3 regions of the Enterobacter sp. PL_is379 genome follow, and region 3 is predicted to be linked to each of the others. Evidence: predicted binding sites of a transcription regulator. Region 3 holds the regulator's gene; each other region holds the start of a gene.
What was found. The regulator CRP, encoded in region 3, controls carbon source genes, mostly activating them, when cyclic AMP is high. The targets are predictions, from matches to a motif close to ATGTGANNNNNNTCACAT.
Positions count from the first base shown of each region.

Region 1 (3,150 bases), on a different contig from region 3:
TGACCAGCATAATGTTATTTTTGAGCGCTTCGGTGATGAGTTCAGGCTGCCTGTCGAGTGCCAGCAGAAACGCGGGCTCTACCGGAATAAACATCAGGACATAGTCCAGCGAGCGAAGACCCGGCAACTGCTGATAGTCTTTTCTGCCGAGCAGGCGAATGTGGTTACGCACGGAGGCAATGTGCTCCTGCAGCGCCGATTCGCGGGTGTAGTCATCCTCCGCGTTGAAGTAACGCTCATACGCCACCAGGGTCATTTTGGCGTCAATCACCACATCTTTACCCTGCGGCAGCCTCACGATCACATCCGGCTGCATGCGCGAGCGGGCGTCGTTTTCGATACTCACCTGCGTTTCGTATTCATATCCTTCCCGCAGGCCGGAGGCTTCCAGTACGCGGGTCAGCACCACTTCTCCCCAGTTGCCCTGGGTTTTGTTATCCCCTTTGAGCGCGCGGGTCAGGTTGACCGCTTCCTGCGCCATCTGGGCATTCAGCTGCTGGAGATTGCGAATCTCATGCGCCAGGGTGTGCCGCTCGCGGGCTTCCTGACCAAAACTGTCCTGCACCTGACGACGAAAACCGTCCAGCTGTTCACGCAGCGGCGTCAGCAGGCTGTTAAGGCTCTGGCGGTTCTGTTCATCAACGCGACGGTTGCTGTGCTCGAAAATACGGTTGGCGAGGTTCTCAAACTGTTCGCTGAGGCGCTGCTCGCTGTTGATCATCTGGCGGATTTTGTCTTCCGCATGCAGCTGAGTGGATTCAAGGCGGGTGGTCACTTCGCGGAGATCGGCCTCCAGCGAGGTGTTGATATCACGGAGATTGCGCAGCTCGTTGTTAAGCAGCTCGCACTCGTCGCGCCAGTGGTCACTCAGGGCAAGCTGCTGCTTTGCCGCACTTAATTCAGCGACGATCTCTTCGCGCTCTGCCAGCTGTTCGGCCTTCTGCTGTGCATGCTGATAGCTGGAAATGAGCCAGCCTATCGCCACGCCCACCAGCGCAATCACCGCATAAATCAGGATTGAGATATCCACAATGCCCCCTGCATCAACGTATTACCCGCACAAAATAAGATTGTGCTGTATAAACGTCCAGTTTGAAAGGGTTTTCCTGCGAGGCGCTACGCAAAAAATAAAGGCCGAACGTGCCGGCCTTTGATTTCGAAAGGAGGGGACTAGATCAGGCGACGCGCGGCTTCGACCACGATTTTCACTGCATGGCTTTCGGTCTGCTTCATGGTTTCGGCGTTCGGGATCTCCTGCTGGGTACGGTTGACGATAACGCCCGCCACCATACCGGCACGCAGACCCTGGCTTGCGCACATGGTCAGCAGCGTGGCGGATTCCATTTCGTAGTTCATCACGCCCATTGACTGCCACTCTTCCATGGAGCCTTTGAAGCGGCTTACCACGCGGCCAGAGAAGGTGTCGTAACGCTCCTGGCCCGGGTAGAAGGTATCGGACGAAGCGGTCACGCCCACGTGGGTGGTGGCGCCCACGGATTTCGCGGCTTCAACCAGCGCGGTGGTGCACTCGAAATCGGCCACCGCCGGGAACTCCATCGGCGCAAAGTGGAGGCTTGCGCCATCCAGACGCACAGACGCGGTCGTCACCAGCACGTCGCCGACGTTGATATGCGGCTGAATAGCGCCAGTGGTACCGATACGCAGGAAAGTACGAATGCCCAGCTGTGCCAGCTCTTCAACAGCAATCGAAGTAGACGGGCCACCGATACCGGTAGAACACACAATCACGGCTTTACCATCCAGCTCTGCGCGCCAGGTGGTGAATTCACGATGGGCTGCCAGCTTAACCGGCTTATCCATCAGCGCGGCGATCTTTTCCACACGCTCTGGATCGCCAGGGACGATAGCGAGCGTAGCCCCTTGTAAATCGTTTTTAGTGAGGCCGAGATGAAAAACATCAGACTTAGACATAGGTGACTCCTCTGTGGGTCGGTTAGTCAGAAGAAGTAAAACGGTACTTTACAGAAGCAGTAAGCATAATTTCGTGACGCATCTCACCATGAATGAAAATGATTGCATCAAATTTCCATCAAAAAGTGATTTACATCACATTAACAAGTTATATCGTCAGGTGCTGCACAAAAGATAGACCGTTTAAGGCACTGTGAGTTGTTAACCTGGTGTCTATATTTACCTTTGCGCTAACTGATTGGTACGGAGAATGCCATGACTGAAAAAACTGGTTTTGCACCTGCTGCGGCCCCGCATGCCTCAACCATCGTCTCAACATCTGAAGACGCCATCACGGCGGGTGAGACCTCTATTCCCTCGCAGGGGGAGAATATGCCTGCTTATCACGCACGACCAAAATCGGCAGACGGCCCGCTGCCCATCGTGATTGTGATTCAGGAGATATTTGGTGTTCACGAACACATTCGCGACCTCTGCCGCCGGCTGGCGCTGGAAGGGTATCTGGCCGTTGCGCCAGAGCTCTACTTCCGTCAGGGCGATCCGAACGACTACAGCGATATTCCCACCTTGCTCAGCAACCTGGTCAGCAAAGTCCCGGACGCGCAGGTGCTGGCCGATCTCGACCACGTCGCCAGCTGGGCGGCGCGCAACGGGGGCGATCCCCATCGTCTGCTGGTCACCGGTTTCTGCTGGGGCGGACGCATTAGCTGGCTGTATGCCGCACATAACCCGCAGCTCAAAGCCGCTGTCGCCTGGTACGGCAAACTGGTGGGTGAAAAAACGCTGAATTCACCGAAACATCCGGTTGATATCGCCACCGAGTTGAATGCCCCCGTGTTAGGGCTTTACGGCGGTCAGGACACCGGTATTTCGCTGGATTCGGTAGAAACCATGCGCCATGCGCTCCGCGCGGCAAATGCGAAGGCGGAGATTGTAGTTTACCCGGATGCCGGGCATGCGTTTAACGCCGACTATCGTCCGAGCTATCACGCTGAATCGGCGAAAGATGGATGGCAGCGGATGCTTACGTGGTTCCGTCAGTACGGTGGTAAAAAAGGGTAAGCCTTTCCCATCATCATGACGCATAAGGAGTACGTGTTATGGACTATTCCCTCGCGTTTCCACACGGTTTTTTATGGGGCGGCGCGATTGCCGCCAACCAGGCCGAAGGCGCATGGAACGTGGACGGTAAAGGGCCGTCCGTTGCCGACGCTGTCG
Region 1 covers NZ_JBVPGT010000017.1:63,220-66,369, reverse strand. Annotated here, with positions in the region: gene rmuC (DNA recombination protein RmuC) at 1-1,030, opposite strand, end outside; gene udp (uridine phosphorylase) at 1,171-1,932, opposite strand; gene AC0TOY_RS01435 (dienelactone hydrolase family protein) at 2,188-2,994, shown strand; gene AC0TOY_RS01430 (glycoside hydrolase family 1 protein) at 3,033-3,150, shown strand, end outside.
Region 1: the regulator CRP is predicted to act here: its motif matches at 2,056-2,073, upstream of udp (uridine phosphorylase).

Region 2 (3,150 bases), on a different contig from region 3:
GCGACAAAGAGTGTGCCCTGTGCTTTACCAACGGTAAAGGCGCGACAAAAAAAGCGGCACTGGCCTCCGCGCTGGGTGAGTATTTTGAGCGTCTGTCCACCAACTATTTCTTCGCTGATTTCTGGCTGGGCGAGACCATCGCTAACGGCCCGTTCGTTCACTATCCAAATGAAAAATGGTTCCCGCTGACGGAAGACGACGAACTGCCGAAAGGTATTCTCGACGCTCGCCTGCGTGCCTTCTACGATCCGGACAACGAACTGACCGCCAGCATGCTGATCGATCTGCAGTCCGGTAACGAGGATCGCGGTATCTGCGCCCTGCCGTTTACCCGTCAGTCTGACGAGCAGACCGTCTATATCCCGATGAACATCGTCGGCAACCTGTATGTGTCCAACGGTATGTCCGCCGGTAATACCCGCAATGAAGCGCGCGTGCAGGGTCTGTCTGAAGTCTTTGAACGCCACATCAAAAACCGCATCATCGCTGAATCCATCAGCCTGCCTGAAATTCCAGCAGACGTGCTGGCACGCTACCCGGGCGTGGTGGAGTCCATCGCCAAGCTGGAAGCAGAAGGTTTCCCAATCTTTGCCTATGACGGCTCTCTGGGCGGTAAGTACCCGGTTATCTGCGTCGTGCTGTTTAACCCAACCAACGGCACCTGCTTCGCCTCCTTCGGCGCGCACCCGGACTTCGGCGTGGCGCTGGAGCGTACCGTCACCGAGCTGCTGCAGGGCCGTAGCCTGAAAGATCTCGACGTCTTCACCCCGCCAACGTTTGACGATGAAGAAGTGGCCGAGCATACCAACCTTGAAACCCACTTCATCGATTCCAGCGGCTTAATTTCCTGGGATATGTTCAAGCAGGACGCCGACTATCCGTTCGTGGACTGGAGCTTTGCCGGAACCACGGAAGAAGAGTTCGCTACGCTGATGGCGATCTTCAACGCGGAAGATCAGGAAGTGTACATTGCCGATTACGAGCATCTTGGCGTCTACGCGTGCCGCATTATTGTTCCGGGCATGTCCGACATCTACCCTGCTGAAGATCTGTGGCTGGCGAATAACAGCATGGGCGCGCACCTGCGCGAAACGCTGCTGGCACTGCCGGGCAGCGAATGGGAGAAAGAAGATTATCTGAACCTGATCGCTCAACTGGACGAAGAAGGCCACGATGACTTCACCCGCGTACGCGAACTGCTGGGTCTGGCGACCGGTAAAGACAACGGCTGGTATACCCTGCGTATCGGTGAGCTGAAAGCAATGCTGGCCCTGGCGGGTGGCGATTTGGATCAGGCTCTGGCCTGGACCGAGTGGACCATGGAATTCAACCAGTCGGTCTTCTCTGCCGAGCGCACCAATTATTACCGCTGCCTGCAAACCCTGCTGCTGCTTGCACAGGAAGAGGATCGCGAACCGCTGCAATACCTGAATGCTTTCGTGCGCATGTACGGCGCTGAAGCCGTAGAAGCAGCCAGCGCGGCCCTGAGCGGCGAAGCGCCGTTCTATGGCCTGCAGGCTGTTGATAGCGATCTGAAAGCCTTCCCGGCGCATCAGTCGCTGCTGAAGGCCTACGAAAAGCTGCAGAAAGCAAAAGCCGCTTACTGGTCAAAATAAGCGCACATAACATTACCAGCAGTAGGCGTATTCAATCGTCTGGGCTATATTACGGGGCAATTTCATTGCCCCGTTTTTTATTTTCTTCGGCAATGATTGTTGATTGTAATAATAAAGTTAAATACGGGTAAATATAATAATATTGATCTGGGCTTTACTGTTACTTTTTATGGTTAATACTCCATATTAATTAACTGTTTCAGAGGTGGCTGAACGAAAAAATTCAACTCTTTTCATAACTTTTAAAATTTATTTTTATACGGATAATCAAATACTTACTCCGCATTTGTCGTAAAACCATACACACTGCGGGCCTATAAGCCAGGCGAGATATGATCTATATCAATTTCTCTTCTATAATGCTTTGTTAGTATCTCGTCGCCGACTTAATAAAGAGAGAGTTAGTGTGAAAGCTGACAACCCTTTTGATCTTTTACTCCCCGCTGCGATGGCTAAAGTTGCCGAAGAAGCGGGTGTCTATAAAGCAACGAAACACCCGATGAAGACGTTCTATCTGGCGATCACGGCTGGTGTGTTCATCTCTATCGCTTTCGTCTTCTATATCACCGCCACCACCGGTACTGCCGGAATGCCTTTCGGCATGGCCAAACTGATTGGCGGCATTTGCTTCTCACTGGGTCTGATTCTCTGCGTCATCTGCGGCGCCGACCTCTTCACCTCAACGGTGCTGATTGTCGTGGCCAAGGCCAGCGGAAGAATTACCTGGGGTCAGCTGGCACGTAACTGGCTTAACGTCTACGTGGGTAACCTGGTTGGCTGTCTGCTCTTTGTTTTGTTGATGTGGCTTTCTGGCGAGTACATGACCGCCAACGGTGGCTGGGGCCTTAACGTCCTGCAAACCGCCGACCACAAAATGCACCACACATTTATCGAAGCCGTTGCTCTCGGCATCCTCGCTAACCTGATGGTCTGCCTGGCTGTATGGATGAGCTACTCGGGTCGTAGCCTGATGGACAAAGCCTTAATTATGGTTCTGCCGGTTGCGATGTTCGTTGCCAGCGGCTTTGAGCACAGTATCGCGAATATGTTCATGATCCCAATGGGCATTGTTATCCGCGACTTTGCGAGCCCGGAGTTCTGGACCGCAGTTGGTTCATCCCCGGAAAGTTTCTCTCACCTGACTATTATGAATTTCATTACTGATAACCTGATCCCTGTCACTATCGGGAACATTATCGGTGGGGGTCTGTTAGTTGGGTTGACATACTGGGTCATTTACCTGCGTGGCGACGATCATCATTGATGGTTTTCTCAGGCAGTAAATAAAAAATCCACTTAAGAAGGTAGGTGTTACATGTCCGAGCTTAATGAAAAGTTAGCCACAGCCTGGGAAGGTTTTGCGAAAGGTGACTGGCAGAATGAAGTAAACGTACGTGACTTCATTCAGAAAAACTATACCCCGTATGAAGGTGACGAATCCTTCCTGGCTGGCGCAACTGAGGCGACCACCAAGCTGTGGGACAGCGTAATGGAAGGCGTTAAACTGGAAAACCGCACTCACGCGCCAGTTGAT
Region 2 covers NZ_JBVPGT010000033.1:389,911-393,060, reverse strand. Annotated here, with positions in the region: gene ycaO (30S ribosomal protein S12 methylthiotransferase accessory factor YcaO) at 1-1,616, shown strand, start outside; gene focA (formate transporter FocA) at 2,023-2,880, shown strand; gene pflB (formate C-acetyltransferase) at 2,932-3,150, shown strand, end outside.
Region 2: the regulator CRP is predicted to act here: its motif matches at 1,947-1,964, upstream of focA (formate transporter FocA).

Region 3 (3,150 bases):
CCTGACGCCGCAGTTCTCCCGTACCCATATCAACTTCCAGCGCGTGCCGACGGTGGACACCTCCAACCCGTTTGCCGCCAAAAGTATCCCGTCCCTTGATGAGAGCTTTGTGGTGATCCATTTCCGCAATCTCGAAGGCATTGATTACCCCTGGCTACTGGCCATGCTGCAGGGCTCGTTTATTTCGCACATGAATACGTTAGTCGTGCCGGGCGGAAAAATGGGGCTGGCGATGGAGCTCATCATGACGCCGCTGGTGGAGCGACTGATGGAAGGGAAGCAGATTGCGTGAACATGTTCCCTCTCCCTGTGGGAGAGGGTTAGGGTGAGGGCATCAACACGCACGATGCCCCAATAATTAAGCCTCGACCACTTCATACGAATGCGTGATTTTTACCGCTTTCTCCAGCATTAACGCCACAGAGCAGTACTTCTCCGCAGACAGGTCCACCGCACGCGAGACCGCTGCGTCCTTCAACTCTTTACCGGTGACCACAAAGTGCAGATTAATATGGGTGAACAGGCGTGGCGCCTCTTCGCGACGTTCTGACGTGAGTTTAACCTCACAATCCGTCACGTCATGACGACCTTTTTGCAGAATCGACACCACGTCAATAGCGCTGCATCCTCCTGCCGCCATCAGCACCATTTCCATTGGGCTGGGCGCTTTATCGCCGGAGTTACCGTCCATCAAAATCTGGTGCCCTGACGCGGATTCGCCCAGGAACGTTAAACCTTCAACCCACTTCACGCGCGCTTGCATATTCTTAAACTCCAACGTTGCATTTTTGGTGACAGATTACGCGTGCGTTACATTTCTCGCAATGGAAGGCGACCTGCATCATGCTGAAGCGAGACACCAGGAGACACGCGGCGAAAGCTATGCTAAAACACTCAGGATGCTACAGTAATACATTGACGTTACACATGTATGCAGAGGACATCAAACTTTACTGGCTGCGAAACGTTACGGTAGCCGACTTCCCAGGGTATGGGTAAGAATTCGATTGCAACCCCAGAGTCCGGATGCATCTGATGACTCTGGTGACAGCTTATAACAGAGGATAACAGCGCATGGTGCTTGGCAAACCGCAAACAGACCCGACTCTCGAATGGTTCTTGTCTCATTGCCACATTCATAAGTACCCATCGAAGAGCACGCTGATTCACCAGGGTGAAAAAGCGGAAACGTTGTATTACATCGTTAAAGGCTCGGTGGCAGTGCTGATCAAAGATGAAGAAGGGAAAGAGATGATCCTTTCTTATCTGAACCAGGGCGATTTCATCGGTGAACTGGGCCTGTTTGAAGAGGGCCAGGAACGTAGCGCCTGGGTTCGTGCAAAGACAGCATGTGAAGTGGCTGAAATTTCTTACAAGAAGTTCCGTCAGCTGATTCAGGTTAACCCTGACATCCTGATGCGTCTTTCTTCCCAGATGGCGCGCCGTCTGCAGGTCACCTCAGAGAAAGTGGGCAACCTCGCCTTCCTGGACGTTACCGGCCGTATCGCACAGACCCTGCTGAACCTCGCGAAACAGCCAGACGCCATGACCCACCCGGACGGCATGCAAATTAAAATTACCCGTCAGGAAATTGGTCAGATCGTCGGTTGCTCCCGTGAGACTGTGGGCCGTATCCTGAAAATGCTGGAAGATCAAAACCTGATCTCCGCCCACGGTAAAACCATCGTGGTCTACGGAACGCGTTAATTCCGCTTAAACGGCGTGCCATCGCAAGGTGTCACGCCGTTTTTGTCTCTATTCCCCATGTGGCGCAGGCTGATCTATCACCCGGAAGTTAACTACGCACTGCGACAAACGCTGGTGTTGTGTCTTCCTGTGGCCATAGGCCTGATCCTCGGGCATCTTCAGCAAGGCCTGCTGTTTTCCCTTGTACCCGCCTGCTGCAACATTGCTGGTCTGGACACGCCGCATAAGCGCTTTTTCAAACGCCTGATTATCGGCGGCTGCCTGTTTGCGGGCTGTAGCCTCGCCGTACAGCTTTTACTGGCTCGTGATATTCCGCTGCCGCTGATCCTGACCGTGCTGGCGATGACCCTCGGCGTCACGGCGGAAATCAGTTCGCTGCACGCCCGCCTGCTTCCCGCGTCGCTGATTGCGGCCATTTTCACGCTGAGCCTCGCCGGGAATATGCCGGTGTGGGAGCCGCTGCTGATCTACGCCCTGGGGACATTATGGTACGGCCTGTTTAACTGGTTCTGGTTCTGGCTGTGGCGGGAGCAGCCGCTGCGTGAATCCCTGAGCCTGCTCTATGTGCAGCTTGCGGATTACTGCGAAGCCAAATACACCCTGCTGACCCAGCATACCGATCCGGAAAAATCCTTACCGCCCCTGCTGACGCGCCAGCAGAAGGTGGTGGATCTGATAAGCCAGTGCTATCAGCAGCTTCATATGCTCGCCGCCAACAAGAACCACGAGTACAAACGGCTGCTGCGCACCTTCCAGGTCGGGCTGGATCTGCAGGAGCATATCTCCGTTAGCCTGCACCACCCGCAGGAGGTGCAAAAGCTGGTCGAGCGCAGCCACGCCGAAGCGGTGATCCGCTGGAACGCGCAGACGGTGTCCGCACGCCTGCGCGTGCTGGCCGATGATATTCTCTATCACCGCTACCCGACGCGCTTTAACATGGATAAGCAGCTGGGCGCGCTGGAGAAAATCGCTCGTCAGCATCCGGATAACCCCGTCGGCCAGTTTGCCGCCTGGCACTTCAGCCGTATCGCCCGCGTGTTGCGCACGCAGCGCCCGCTTTATCCCCGCGACCTGATGGCGGATAAGCAGAAACGGCTGCCGCTATTGCCCGCGCTCAAAAGCTATCTTTCTCTTAAATCGTCCGCCCTGCGCAACGCCGCACGAATTAGCGTGATGCTCAGTACCGCCAGCCTGATGGGCATGGCGCTGCATCTGCCGAAACCCTACTGGATCTTAATGACCGTGCTGTTTGTCACCCAGAACGGCTACGGCGCCACGCGGGTGCGTATTCTGCATCGGGCGGGCGGCACCATGGCCGGGCTGATCATCGCGGGCGTGACGCTGCACTTCCACGTGCCGGAAGGCTATACTCTGGCAGGCATGCTGGCGATCACGCTGGTGAGCTACCTGATTATCCGCAAAAACTACGGCTGGGCGATGGTG
Region 3 covers NZ_JBVPGT010000020.1:22,389-25,538, forward strand. Annotated here, with positions in the region: gene AC0TOY_RS02770 (phosphoribulokinase) at 1-292, shown strand, start outside; gene AC0TOY_RS02775 (OsmC family protein) at 359-763, opposite strand; gene crp (cAMP-activated global transcriptional regulator CRP) at 1,075-1,707, shown strand; gene AC0TOY_RS02785 (YccS/YhfK family putative transporter) at 1,765-3,150, shown strand, end outside.